4 regions of the Bacillus sp. LL01 genome follow, and region 1 is predicted to be linked to each of the others. Evidence: riboswitches for the same ligand, from Rfam matches in the RefSeq annotation. Region 1 holds a riboswitch; each other region holds the start of a gene.

Region 1 (3,145 bases):
GATATCCTCTTTCTGGTCGGAAGGAAGTAGAGCAAACATTTTCCCCACTCCTTCCTTGATGGAAATCTCCTGGGATAGCACTTTATCCTTAATATCGTCCCATTCTTTTGGGGCGTATTTTTTCATGATGGCAATGATATTATCACTATTGGTGATGGTTCCATCAAAGTCGCAAAAAATCATTTGCTTTTTCACTGTCATTTGGTAACCTCCACACTTCCCCACTGCTTGAGGGCAACTTGCAGCTCAAAATGCGTTTCCGAGTAGCCAGCAAGTGTATGGCCTCCCAATACCGCTTCCACCGCTTGTCGGAAGGCTTTCCCCCCGGCTGCAGCTCCAAGTTCATGACCGTGGACCCCTCCTCCTGCATTGATGACTGCATCGTTTCCAAAGTCCTGATAGAGCAGCGGAACCAATCCTGGATGGATTCCTGCTGAAGGCACAGGCAAGGTCGCTTTTATCTGAACGTCCTCTTCTGTTAGTGCATCACGTATTCCCAGAGCCTGTTCTTTTGGCAATGCAACACTTCCGTAAGGGGAAGGGAACAAGGAAAAGTCAGCTCCTGCATATCGTAGTAATTTTCCCAACAGTAGTTCATTGGAAATACCGTAAAATTCAGATGGTGTTACCGCCCCACTAACTGCCGGATGCGCCATCATCGGAATGGACACTTCCTTGTCTTCCGCAAGACTTTGTAGTGTATCGAGGCCATATGCAAAAACATTGAATAACAGAAAATCGGCACCGAGTTCTGAGGCCCTTTTCGCTTTATCTTTAAGATCAAATGTACGACCTGTCAGGTTGACTGCATATCTTGCACGATGACCTGTCTCCTCTTTCACTTCCTCCAGTATCCTTCTGCCTTCGGTTATCCGCTGTTCGAACGGGGTAAGTTCGTTTTCAAAAAGTATCTCGTCATCCTTGATGAAATCCACTCCTCCTAGCGCCTGCTCCTTCAACTGATTGCTAAGATAGCCGAGGTCCCTGCCGATGACACCTTTAAATATACTCATGATAAAAGGTCTATGATGAACCCCTGTAACGGAACGTAGTCCTTCTATTCCGAACTTCGGCCCAGAATAAGTACGCTTCAAGTCATTCCCGAACTCTAGGTCAATCAATTTTATCTCTCCATCTAGTGACAATTTGCCAAATACAGTTGTCAAAATGGCAGGAAGGTCATTACTGAAATTCACGCCTGGATAAGCAATTTTTACGATTCCACGAGTAACCGTTTTTCCCAAATAAGCGTTCACCCTGTCACTTGAAGAAAGTTCTTTCACGCTTACAACTCTGCCTTTATGCTTTCTTAATTGCTCTTGTTCAAGCTGTGGAAGGTCTGTCCACGATCCGATTGTAAGCCCAAGTGCGATTCCTTCCGCTTTTTTCACAAGGTCATCTTTATGGTCATGAACCAGATAGGTTGCTAGAATTTCTGACATTATGTACACCCTTTCTCTTTTAAAACATAGGCTCTGTTAAACACCGCTGTTGATTTCCGCACCGGGCTTCGCTTTCCTCGGGGCACTTGTGGAGCCTCCTCGGCAAGCCTGCGGGGTCTCCACTAAGCGCTACCTCCCGAAGGAGTCTCCGCCCTGTGCTACAATCAACAGCTAGAGTCCCTATGATTAAATTGGTATTTTAAGTAAGTTGAAAACATAAAAAACCCCTTCGATAAGAAGAGGTTAGTACACCTAACATCCTCTTATCTATCAGCCTCGTGCTGCAAGATTTAGCACCGTGCTTATTGGAATAAGTCGGTTGCCGGGTTTCATCGGGCTAGTCCCTCCACCTGCTCTTGATAAGATTGGATAATATATTATTTTTGCTCGGTCATTGAGCCAATTTTTCAATTCATAAATTCTAGTTGAGATTATGCCATCATTTTGAAAGGTTGTCAACAGACTATTCAGAAAATCTTTAATTCTCTGATCCGTTGAACTGCTTCTTTCAATCTTTCGGTAGTTGTCAACAAACCGACACGTACATATCCATCACCATAAGCACCGAACCCTTTTCCCGGTGCCACCACAACATGGGCTTCATAGAGCAGCTTGTCCGCAAATTGCTCTGAAGTGAAACCTTCCGGGACCTTTAGCCATGCAAAAAAAGATCCTTTCGGAGCCGTTACCTCCCAGCCGATCTCCTGCACTCCATGAATCAGGACATTACGTCGTTCTTCATACAAATCCACCAAGTCCTCTACGCATTGTTGCGTATCAAGCAATGCCGTTACAGCAGCTTCTTGAATCGCACCAAAAATACTGACATACATATGATCCTGCAGAAGGTTGATGGCTCTTATGACACTTGCATTCCCAACAGCAAATCCTACTCGCCAACCGGCCATATTAAAAGTTTTCGACAATGTGTATATTTCTATGCCGACATCTTTCGCCCCAGTCGTCTGAAGAAAGCTCTTCGGTTTTTTTCCATCAAACCCGATAGCACCATACGCGAAGTCGTGTACAACACAAATATCGTGCTTGTTTGCAAGATCCACGGTTTTTTTGAAAAACGCAGAAGTCGCAACTGCCCCTGTCGGATTATTAGGATAATTGAGGAACATAAGCTTTGCTTTTGCTAAAACTTCCGGATTGATGTCTTCATAGTTTGGTAAAAAATGATATAATTCTTTTAATGGCATGTATTCCATTTTAGCTTTTGCCAATGCCACACCGGACCAATAATCCGGATAGCCAGGATCTGGGACAAGCACCGTATCGCCTTCATTCAGTAAGCACTGGGGAACTTCCACAAGTCCTGCTTTACCACCAAAGAGAATGGCAACTTCCGTATCCGGATCTATGTCGACGTCATATTCCCTTTTATAAAATGTCGCGATGGCTTCTTTGAAAAATTGGTGTCCCTGAAATGGTGAATATTTATGATGATTCGGTTTATCCGCTGCTTCCTGCAACGATTTTACGATATGTTCTGGCGTAGGTTGGTCAGGGTTTCCTTGGCCAAGATTGATGACATCATGCCCTTGTGCCATAACGCTTCCCACTTTTTCAACCAAAGAGGCAAAAAACTGTTTCGGCAATCTATTTAAAAGTTCAGATTGTTGGAAATGTTTCAACTTGTTCACCTACTTTTAAAATTCTTGAAATCCTAGTCACAAATAATATATTGTTAGAATCAA
Region 2 (3,145 bases), on a different contig from region 1:
CCAGCAATACTAGGTTGAACGATATTTTCCATTGCATCCAAGGAATAGGCTGCACGAGTATTTTCGGTTAAAGTTGAGTTATCATAATCGGCAATTCTAGATTGTCCGTCAATGACCACATTTTCAAGGACAGATCCGAAGCGGATTGCATCAAAAATCTGAGGTTCTTTTTCATGTGTCAAACCGATGCATTTCGCATAGCAACCGCCCTCAATATTGAATACGCCCGTATTGGACCAACCATGCTCATCATCACCGATAAGCTTGCGGTTCGGATCAGCGGAAAGAGTTGTTTTACCAGTACCAGAAAGTCCGAAGAATAATGCTACATCGCCTTCACGTCCAACGTTTGCAGAGCAGTGCATCGGCATGATGCCGTTTTCCGGTAGAAGATAGTTCATCACAGAGAAGATGGACTTTTTCATTTCACCAGCATATTCTGTGCCGCCAATCAGTACCACGCGCTTAGTGAAGGAAATGATGATGAATGCTTCTGAGTTCGTTCCATCAACAGCTGGGTCAGCCTTGAAGTTTGGTGCAGAAACGATGCTGAAGGCAGTTTCATGTTTGGCCAATTGCTCATCATTTGGTTTAATGAATAATTGTTGCGCAAAAAGGTTATGCCATGCGAATTCGTTGATTACCTGGATTGGTAATTGATATTTTTCATCAGCGCCAGCAAATCCTTTAAAAACAAATACTTCATCTTTATTCTCTAAGTATGTTAAAACTTTACTATATAGACGGTCGAATACTTCTTCGGAGATTGGGCTGTTTACAGAGCCCCAATCGATTTTATCCTTGCTCAAGTCTTCTTCTACAATAAATTTATCTTTAGGGGAGCGACCCGTGTATTTACCAGTGGTTGCGAGTACCGCACCTGTTGATGTCAGGCAGCCTTCGTTACGGTTTAATACTTTTTCCACCAATTGGGGAACAGACAATTGTACATGTGTGTTGCTTCCGTAAATTAATTTTGTTAACCCATTATCGATACCAACCGTTTTCATCATGGATAACTCTCCTTCAACTTGAATTAATAATTTTATATTGTTTTTCTCATCTGTTAAAAAGTATAACACATTCGATCTAATAGTCCATACTAATTAGCTTATTTTATGAAAATTAATGTGAATTCGTTAACGTTTTGTGAAAAACAGGCTTATCCGAGTGGAAAGCAGAAAGCAGTTAGATAGAGTTGCACGTGTGAAAGCGTTATCAATTTTAGCGCAAAGTGAGCGGATGGACATGTATGAGCCCGAATCCCTCTCCCATTATAAACCCTGTTGCCGATAAGTAAAAGAGAATGATGGACCAAATTCTTAAGGCTTAGAATATCAGTAGAAGTAAAAGAAGGACAATGATAATAAGGAAGCAATAATTTCCTGTAAATCATTGTCGAATTATTTCTCTTTTTTATTGACATGAAAGGTTTTAGTGCGCTAATATAGAACCTTGAACGGATACTCTTATTCCGAGCTGGTGGAGGGACAGGCCCTATGAAACCCAGCAACCTGCTCAAAGGATGAGCGAGCGCAAAAAGCACGCCGCTTTTTTTATTTTTAGACCAGATATGGTCGCTTGAGAAAAGGTGCTAAACCTGAGCAAGGCTCTGACCTTGACCGATAAGAGTGAAAGGCTAATTCTTGAAATCAAACCTTTCCTCAATTTTGTGGGAAGGTTTTTCTATTTTTACACAAGATAACAAAGAACATCACAATAGGAACTGAGATCCGTATCAAATATAACTGCTGTACATGAAGAGAAATCAAACACTTTTCATAAACAAAAAAGGAGGAACTTTTTTTAATGACTAAACAACGTCGTTTATTTACTTCTGAGTCCGTAACGGAAGGGCACCCGGATAAAATTTGTGACCAAATTTCCGATTCCATCCTGGATGCAATTCTAACTAATGATCCGAATGCACGCGTAGCGTGTGAAACTTCTGTTACTACTGGATTAGTATTGGTAGCTGGAGAAATTACAACTTCCACTTATGTAGATATTCCTAAAATCGTTCGTGAAACGATCCAAGGCATCGGTTATACTCGTGCAAAATACGGCTTTGATGCGGAAACTTGTGCAGTATTAACTTCCATTGATGAGCAGTCTGCTGATATCGCGATGGGTGTTGACCAGGCATTGGAAGCACGTGAAGGCCAAATGTCAGATGCTGAAATCGAAGCAATCGGAGCAGGAGACCAAGGTCTAATGTTCGGATATGCTTGTAATGAAACAAAAGAATTAATGCCATTACCTATTTCACTTGCACATAAGCTTTCCCGTCGATTAACAGAAGTAAGAAAAGATGAAATTCTTCCTTACTTACGTCCGGACGGAAAAACGCAAGTAACAGTGGAATATGATGAGAACAACCAACCTGTTCGTGTTGATACAATCGTTATTTCCACTCAGCATCATCCTGAGGTTTCTTTAGAGCGCATCCAACGCAATATTAAAGAGTTTGTTATCAAGCCTGTAGTTCCTGCAGAATTGATTGACGAGAACACAAAATACTTCATCAACCCGACTGGCCGTTTCGTAATCGGCGGACCTCAAGGGGATGCTGGTTTAACTGGACGTAAAATCATTGTTGACACTTACGGCGGTTACGCGCGCCATGGTGGTGGAGCATTCTCCGGTAAGGATGCAACGAAAGTTGACCGTTCCGGTGCATACGCTGCACGTTATGTTGCAAAAAACATCGTAGCAAGCGGACTTGCTGACAAATGTGAAGTTCAATTGGCTTACGCTATCGGTGTTGCTCAACCGGTATCCATCGCGGTTGACACATTCGAAACTGGTAAGGTTTCTGAAGAGAAATTAGTAGAATTGGTTCGCAACAACTTCGACCTTCGTCCAGCAGGAATCATTAAAATGCTAGACCTTCGTCGTCCTATCTACAAGCAAACTGCAGCTTACGGCCACTTCGGACGTAACGATCTTGACCTTCCTTGGGAGCAAGTCGACAAAGCAGCTACTTTGAAAGAGCAAGCGAACGCTTAATATAGATATAAAAAAACGCCTTAGAATGAGAGCTCCCAAAAGAGCTTTTGTCCTTGGGCGTTTTTTTAGTAAAGTATAAAATTCGGGTCTTTCCCTTGGTTGACGTAAAGGGGTTGATTTCCGTTGCAGGCGCTAC
Region 3 (3,145 bases), on a different contig from region 1:
CCCTGGTCGGATTCGCAGAACGTCCATAATCATATTTGCCAAAGGAATCGATATCAGATTGATGGAAGGTGGAAGCATGCTGGATTGACACACTGACCGCACCATTGCTCTTGTCAAACTTATGGCGATTGTGCAACAGCTTCGTTTGAAAAGAATGGCTCACGATAGGACCTCCTTTTGGATGGAAGCGGCCTTGAGCGCCTCCTCTAAATCTCGGATCAAGTCTTCTGCGTCTTCAATGCCAACAGAAAAGCGCAAAAGCCTGTTGCATACACCGGTCTGGATGCGAATCTCTTCCGGTATGTCCGCATGTGTCTGGGTGGCTGGATACGTGACGAAGCTTTCCACACCGCCAAGGCTTTCGGCGAAAGTGATGAGGGTGAGATTCTGAAGCAACGGGTTTACCCACGCCTCGTCTTGTAAGCGGAAGGAGAGCATGCCTCCTCTTCCCGGATAAAGTACATCTGTGATGGCATCGTGCCGGCTAAGGTATTCCGCGATCCGCTTCGCATTCTTTTCATGCCGTTCCATGCGAAGGGATAGGGTTTTCATCCCGCGGATCAAGAGCCACGAGTCGAATGGACTAAGCACCGCTCCCGCTGCGTTATGATGAAGGGCAAGTGATTGACAAAGCTCTGCGCCTTTTGCCACAATGAGGCCTGCAAGTACATCATTATGCCCGCCAAGGTACTTGGTTGCACTATGAATGACAATGTCTGCGCCTAATCTAATGGGGTTTAATAGAACAGGAGTGTAGAAAGTATTGTCACAGATTAGAAGGATTCCGTGTGCTTTCGCAAGCTGGGAAACGGCTTCGAGATCTGTTTCTACCATCAGGGGATTTGTTGGAGTCTCCACAAAAATGGCCTTCGTCTGTGGAGTGATTGCGTCTTCGATTTGTGAAAGGTCGGTCGTATCCACATAGCTACAACACAGTCCCCATTTTTTATAGCCTTCTTCAAAAAGGCGGTACGTCCCGCCGTACAGATCTTTGCACACGATGAGGTGGTCACCGGATTTGAACAGGGAAAGGATTGTCAGGATTGCCGCCATGCCGGAGCTACAGGCAAACCCTTGGTCGCCGCTTTCCAGGTCCGCAATCGCTTTTTCCAACACATGGCGCGTGGGATTTCCGGTTCTAGTATAGTCATATCCTGTCGATTGTCCGATGCCCTCATGGCGATAGGCAGTGGAAAAATAAACAGGCGGATTCACGGTTCCAGTGGCAGTCTCTGATCTGTTTCCAATTTGCGCAAGCTTCGTTTCCGTTTTATACATGAATAGGCCTCCTATATGTGTAAGTGACGATTTCTTTTAGCCAGAGGGAAGGGGGATTCTGTCTCCCCCTGTTGCTTGAAGTGCAAGGTGTGAGACTCCTACGGGGGAGAAGCGACAATCTTGAGACCCCGCAAGGCATAGCCCGAGGAGGCTCAAGGTCGCCCCGTGGAAAGCGAACACCTGAAGCGGAAAGCAACAGGGGAGTTTTAGAGATACGAAACGGCTGAATAAAAAGAAAAAGCCTTCTATAAGAAGAAGACTTTTCCATTGAAAGTACATTCTTCTCATCTCTGTAAGCATCACAGCTCACTGGAATTAGCACCTTTTCAGCGTCCGTTTAATCGAGCGCTGCTGGTTGCTGAGGTGTCTTCGGGCCATTCCCTCAACCTCTCTGGATAAGAAAGTTCACTATTTAATTTTCTGAACAATTTAATTATTGTACTAATTTACAACAGGTGAGTGTGAAATGCAATGTTTTTTTCTGGATGAATTAATTTTATGCGGTGAAGGGATGGGGTAGAAGTTGTCGGGTTGGAATTTTTGTACTTACTAAATAGTTTCGCTCTTTATTGAAAATTTGCTTTGTATAGTGGATTTTACTTCTAATCCCTTCACAATAAAGCAATCCCTTCACTACTTCGTTCAATCCCTTCACAAAGAGTACCATTCCTAATAGATAGGAGGTCATTGATGAGCTTCAAAAATCTAATCCCGTCACAAGAGAAGATAATCCCTTCATAACAGGTAAAAATCCCTTCACATCTCCGAATAATCCCATCATAACGCAAAATAATCCCGTCACATGAAAAAAGGACAGTTTCGTCTCCTGACAAATTCGTTACTTTAATAACTGAAGAGGGAAAACATAAATATGTCATAAAATGGTCAATCCCTAAACAGGAAATTCCACCGAGCATGTTATATAATGTTAACCATATAGTTTGTGAAATTATTCACTAACTTTTACTGACTACAATAAAAATCCGATTTTCACTAACAACCAAAGCGAAAAGAGGGATTCAACTATATGACTGATTTAAAAACGATTGCCAAATCACATAGAGGCACAAGAATGACACTGATTTTAATCGCCCTCCTGACAGGAGCGACGGTCATCGGGCAAGCGTATTTCTTCGTCACCATCGTTGATCGCGTGTTCCTAAGGGGCCACACTTTCCAAGAAATCCTGCCTTTCCTTGGCGGGCTTCTAGCGGTATTGGCTGCAAGAGCGGCATTGACCTATTGGAGTGGGCTTACCGGCGTGAAGCTTGCGGCAAAAGTAAAACGCGAATTCAGAATTGCCCTGCTTCAGAAATTTTCCAACAGTCCGGTCCAAGCTTCCCTAAAAGGCCAATCTGGCCAAAAGGTAAGCGTCATGATGGATGCGGTGGATGAAATTGATCCGTACTTTAGCAGGTATGTGCCACAGGTCATCCAATCGAGCATCATCCCGATCATGATTTTGATTGCGGCATTCAGCCAGCATGTGAATACGGGACTGATAATCCTAGTTACAGCGCCTTTCATTCCCATATTTATGATTGTCGTTGGCTTAAAAACGAAAAAGAAATCCGAAGAGCAGATGGATAAACTGAACGCATTTTCCGGAACGTTCCTTGATACCTTGCAAGGACTGACGACGTTAAAACTTTTCGGTCGCTCGGCCAAGCAGCAGGAAACAATCGCAAAAAGCAGCTTAAGTTTCCGAGATGCGACGATGGAAGTGTTGAAGATTGCATTCCTTTCATCCTTGATGCTTGAATTCATTTCCATGCTTGCCATCGGGTTGATTGCGCTTGAAGTAGGCTTGCAGCTTGTTGTTTTTGAAAATGTCACGTTCTTTACAGCTTTTTTCGTACTGGTATTG
Region 4 (3,145 bases), on a different contig from region 1:
AGGCCCCGAAAATGAATGGTGCAATGATTGGCGCACTGTCTCTAGAAGAGGCAATCCAAACACCGAAATCATTTAATAACCCTTGAATAAACGGCCAAACAACACTAAGTACAATACCTGCAATAACAGATCCAGCAATGACAACAAACGGTACAAAACGTTTTCCGTTAAAGAAGGATAATGAATCTGGTAATTTACTATAGTTGTAAAATTTATTGAATAAATTTGCTCCAAGGAATCCGGCAATGATACCAACGAATACTCCCATGTTTAGTGCTGGAGCACCTAACACAGTTGTGAAGTAATCACCAACAACTAGTTCTTGTCCAAAAAGTGTGGTGAAAGTAGCTTCAGGGTCAGCTACCATATCGTTGTTAACCCCAAAGATAGCACCAGTGATACGGTTGATAAGAACGAATGCAATCAATGCTGCAAAAGCTCCCCCCGCACGTTCTTTAGCCCACGATCCACCAATGGCAACTGCGAACAATACATGTAGATTGGTGATGATTCCCCAACCGATATCCTCCATTACTCTTGCAATCGTTTGCACAAGAGCCATGTCTCCTCCAGTCATCCCGACCAACTTACCAAGAGAGATCATAATACCAGCAGCAGGCATAACAGCAACCACTACCAGTAAAGCTTTACCGAATTTCTGCCAGAAATCAAAAGATAAAAAGTTCCTCATTTAAACAGCCTTCTTTCTATATTTATTTCTATTTTCTGATGAAAACGAATTCATTTTAATGTAGGGTAATGCACATAAAGTGCAACCGTTTGCATTTACCTATTGTAAGAGATGTTGATTTACAATGCAAGTAGAAAATATTAAATGATAGTATATCAGAAAAATTTTTTGAAGAATCTAACATTGCAGTTAGGTCTATACAGTGGTCGTGAAAACGAGTACACTATTTCCGTAATGGAAGAAGTAAAGGAGATTTGAATATGAAAAAGTTAATTTTTTCTATGGTTCTTGTTTTAGTTATCGTACTTTCTGCGTGCAATGAGGAAACAAATGAAGTGGACACTACCGAGACACAAGCAGTTCCTGCTGACCAAAGTGGGGAAACGGTAACAGTCCTTATGAATATACAGATGAAAATGATTCAGACCATCCGCAAGCATCTTGAGCCTGTTACCACTTATGAAAGGTCAGAAGGGACTGGAGATCTTGAAGCAGCAGTAGAGGCGAGCAATCGTATTGCGAACGAGCTTCGCGGGATAGAGATTCCTGAAAACTTGGATGCTAGCCTTCAAGTTGACATGAAAGATTCCATCGAACTGTTGGCCCTTTATTTTGAAGAGCGTGCTGCAACTTTGGCAGACGGATCTGATATGGAAGAGATGGACGCTGCATTGGGAGATTTCCACCAGAAGATCGGTGATACTTTTAGTGCTGCAGGATTGCATGCACCTAATTTTGAAAAGGATGTACAATAGTTTTTACGCTTTTAACGGGAGCGCCTTCCAATGTTGAGGGCGTTTTTTGGTGAACATCATCAGGACATTATTCATTAAAGTCATAATAAGATAACAATAAACCAAACAATTTTATTTAGCTATACGAAAGACTTGTTCATTTCCAAGTTTCATGATAGGATTAATAAAGTTAATAATAATTGAATAGTAAGTTTTCTTATCAAGAGAGGTGGAGGGACTGGCCCTATGAAACCCGGCAACCGTACTGACAATAGTATAGGTGCCAATTCCAGCAAGACAAACGTTCTTGGAGATAAGTGGATGTTACGGGCTCATAGTCAAACTTCTTCTTATCGGAGGAGTTTTTTTGTTTGTCTATTTTTCACAAAAGGGGTCTGTTAAAGCAACGTCTTATTACAAAGCTTCACGACAAAAATAGCAGGGGGAATTCTGATATGAAGTTTGGGTTTTGGTTGCCAATATTCGGCGGTTGGTTGAGAAATGTGGAGGACGAAAACATGCCTCCTACATTTGACTATGCGAAAAAAGTAATTCAACAGGCGGAACAGCTTGGATTTGATACGACATTGATTGCGGAATTATTTTTGAATGATATAAAAGGACCACAAGAAGACACGTTAGAAGCCTGGTCGACAGCTGCGGCACTTGCTGCTGTTACGGAGAAGATTGAAATTATGACAGCCATCAGGCCAGGGTTTCATAATCCAGCGATTGCCGCTAAAGCCACTGCCAATATCGATCATATCAGTAACGGGCGTTTTACCTTGAATGTTGTCTCTGCTTGGTGGGAGGAGGAGGCTCGTCAATATGGCGGTATTTTTACCGAACATGATGAGCGCTATGACCGCACCAAGGAGTTTATCGAGGTGCTCAAAGGTTTGTGGACAGAAGACTCGTTCAGCTATGACGGGAAATACTACCAGCTGAAAGATACAAAGCTTTTCCCGAAACCAGTACAACGCCCTAATCCGATTCTTTATGCAGGCGGGGAAAGCCCAAAAGGGAAAGAGGTGATCTCCTCCCACTGTGATGCCTATGTGATGCACGGGGGAACAGTAGAGGAAATGGCTGCAAAAATCGCCGGAATGAGAGAGAAGAGATCTGAGACTTCCAATCCACCGTTCCAATCCTTTGGGATGGCCGCCTATGTCATTTGCAGGGATACGGAGGAAGAGGCGCAGGTGGAACTTGCCAGAATCACAGATGTGAAGGAATCCGAGGCATATGCTGGGTTCGTGGATTTTACAAGTAAGTCGCAGCTGGAGCAGCAAGTACAGCTCCAGGATTATTCGGTTTCTAACAGAGGGTTGCGCCCTAATTTAATTGGTACCCCGGAGCAGATTGCTAATAGGATAAAAGAATACGAACAGGCAGGCGTGGATCTATTGTTGTTGCAGTTCTCACCACAACTGGAGGAAATGGAGCGCTTTGCAAAGCAGGTAATGCCACTTGTACACCCTCAAGCGGAAGAGCTTGCCGAAGCATAACATCAACAGAAAACTTTTAAAAATGGAGGCAAACATCGTGGCAAAAATCTATATTATTCATGAAAATAGCGAATGGACGACACATCTTACAAATAGATTGGAAGAATTGGAACTTCCTTTTGAAGAATGGCATTTAGACGAAGGGGTTGTTCCATTGACCGAAGTGCCCCCTGAAGGCGTATTTTATAATAGAATGAGCGCTTCTTCCCATA

What was found. A riboswitch is a leader RNA that binds a small molecule or an ion and turns the genes downstream of it on or off. The one in region 1 is predicted to bind S-adenosylmethionine.
Region 2: linked by a shared signal. The riboswitch ahead of metK (methionine adenosyltransferase) and the one ahead of mtnW (2,3-diketo-5-methylthiopentyl-1-phosphate enolase) in region 1 are both predicted to bind S-adenosylmethionine.
Region 3: linked by a shared signal. The riboswitch ahead of AB685_RS19340 (methionine biosynthesis PLP-dependent protein) and the one ahead of mtnW (2,3-diketo-5-methylthiopentyl-1-phosphate enolase) in region 1 are both predicted to bind S-adenosylmethionine.
Region 4: linked by a shared signal. The riboswitch ahead of AB685_RS09465 (LLM class flavin-dependent oxidoreductase) and the one ahead of mtnW (2,3-diketo-5-methylthiopentyl-1-phosphate enolase) in region 1 are both predicted to bind S-adenosylmethionine.

What each region holds. Positions count from the first base shown of each region.
Region 1 is NZ_LFEL01000003.1:106,345-109,489, reverse strand. It holds gene AB685_RS10090 (2-hydroxy-3-keto-5-methylthiopentenyl-1-phosphate phosphatase) at 1-201, opposite strand, end outside; gene mtnW (2,3-diketo-5-methylthiopentyl-1-phosphate enolase) at 198-1,442, opposite strand; SAM riboswitch class I at 1,703-1,808, opposite strand; gene AB685_RS10080 (pyridoxal phosphate-dependent aminotransferase) at 1,910-3,082, opposite strand.
Region 2 is NZ_LFEL01000004.1:46,118-49,262, forward strand. It holds gene pckA (phosphoenolpyruvate carboxykinase (ATP)) at 1-1,010, opposite strand, end outside; SAM riboswitch class I at 1,467-1,632, shown strand; gene metK (methionine adenosyltransferase) at 1,810-3,009, shown strand.
Region 3 is NZ_LFEL01000008.1:56,769-59,913, reverse strand. It holds gene metC (cystathionine beta-lyase) at 1-163, opposite strand, end outside; gene AB685_RS19340 (methionine biosynthesis PLP-dependent protein) at 160-1,278, opposite strand; SAM riboswitch class I at 1,560-1,680, opposite strand; gene cydD (thiol reductant ABC exporter subunit CydD) at 2,306-3,145, shown strand, end outside.
Region 4 is NZ_LFEL01000002.1:631,652-634,796, reverse strand. It holds gene AB685_RS09475 (PTS transporter subunit IIBC) at 1-691, opposite strand, end outside; gene AB685_RS09470 (hypothetical protein) at 952-1,446, shown strand; SAM riboswitch class I at 1,640-1,745, shown strand; gene AB685_RS09465 (LLM class flavin-dependent oxidoreductase) at 1,881-2,933, shown strand; gene AB685_RS09460 (alpha-L-glutamate ligase) at 2,971-3,145, shown strand, end outside.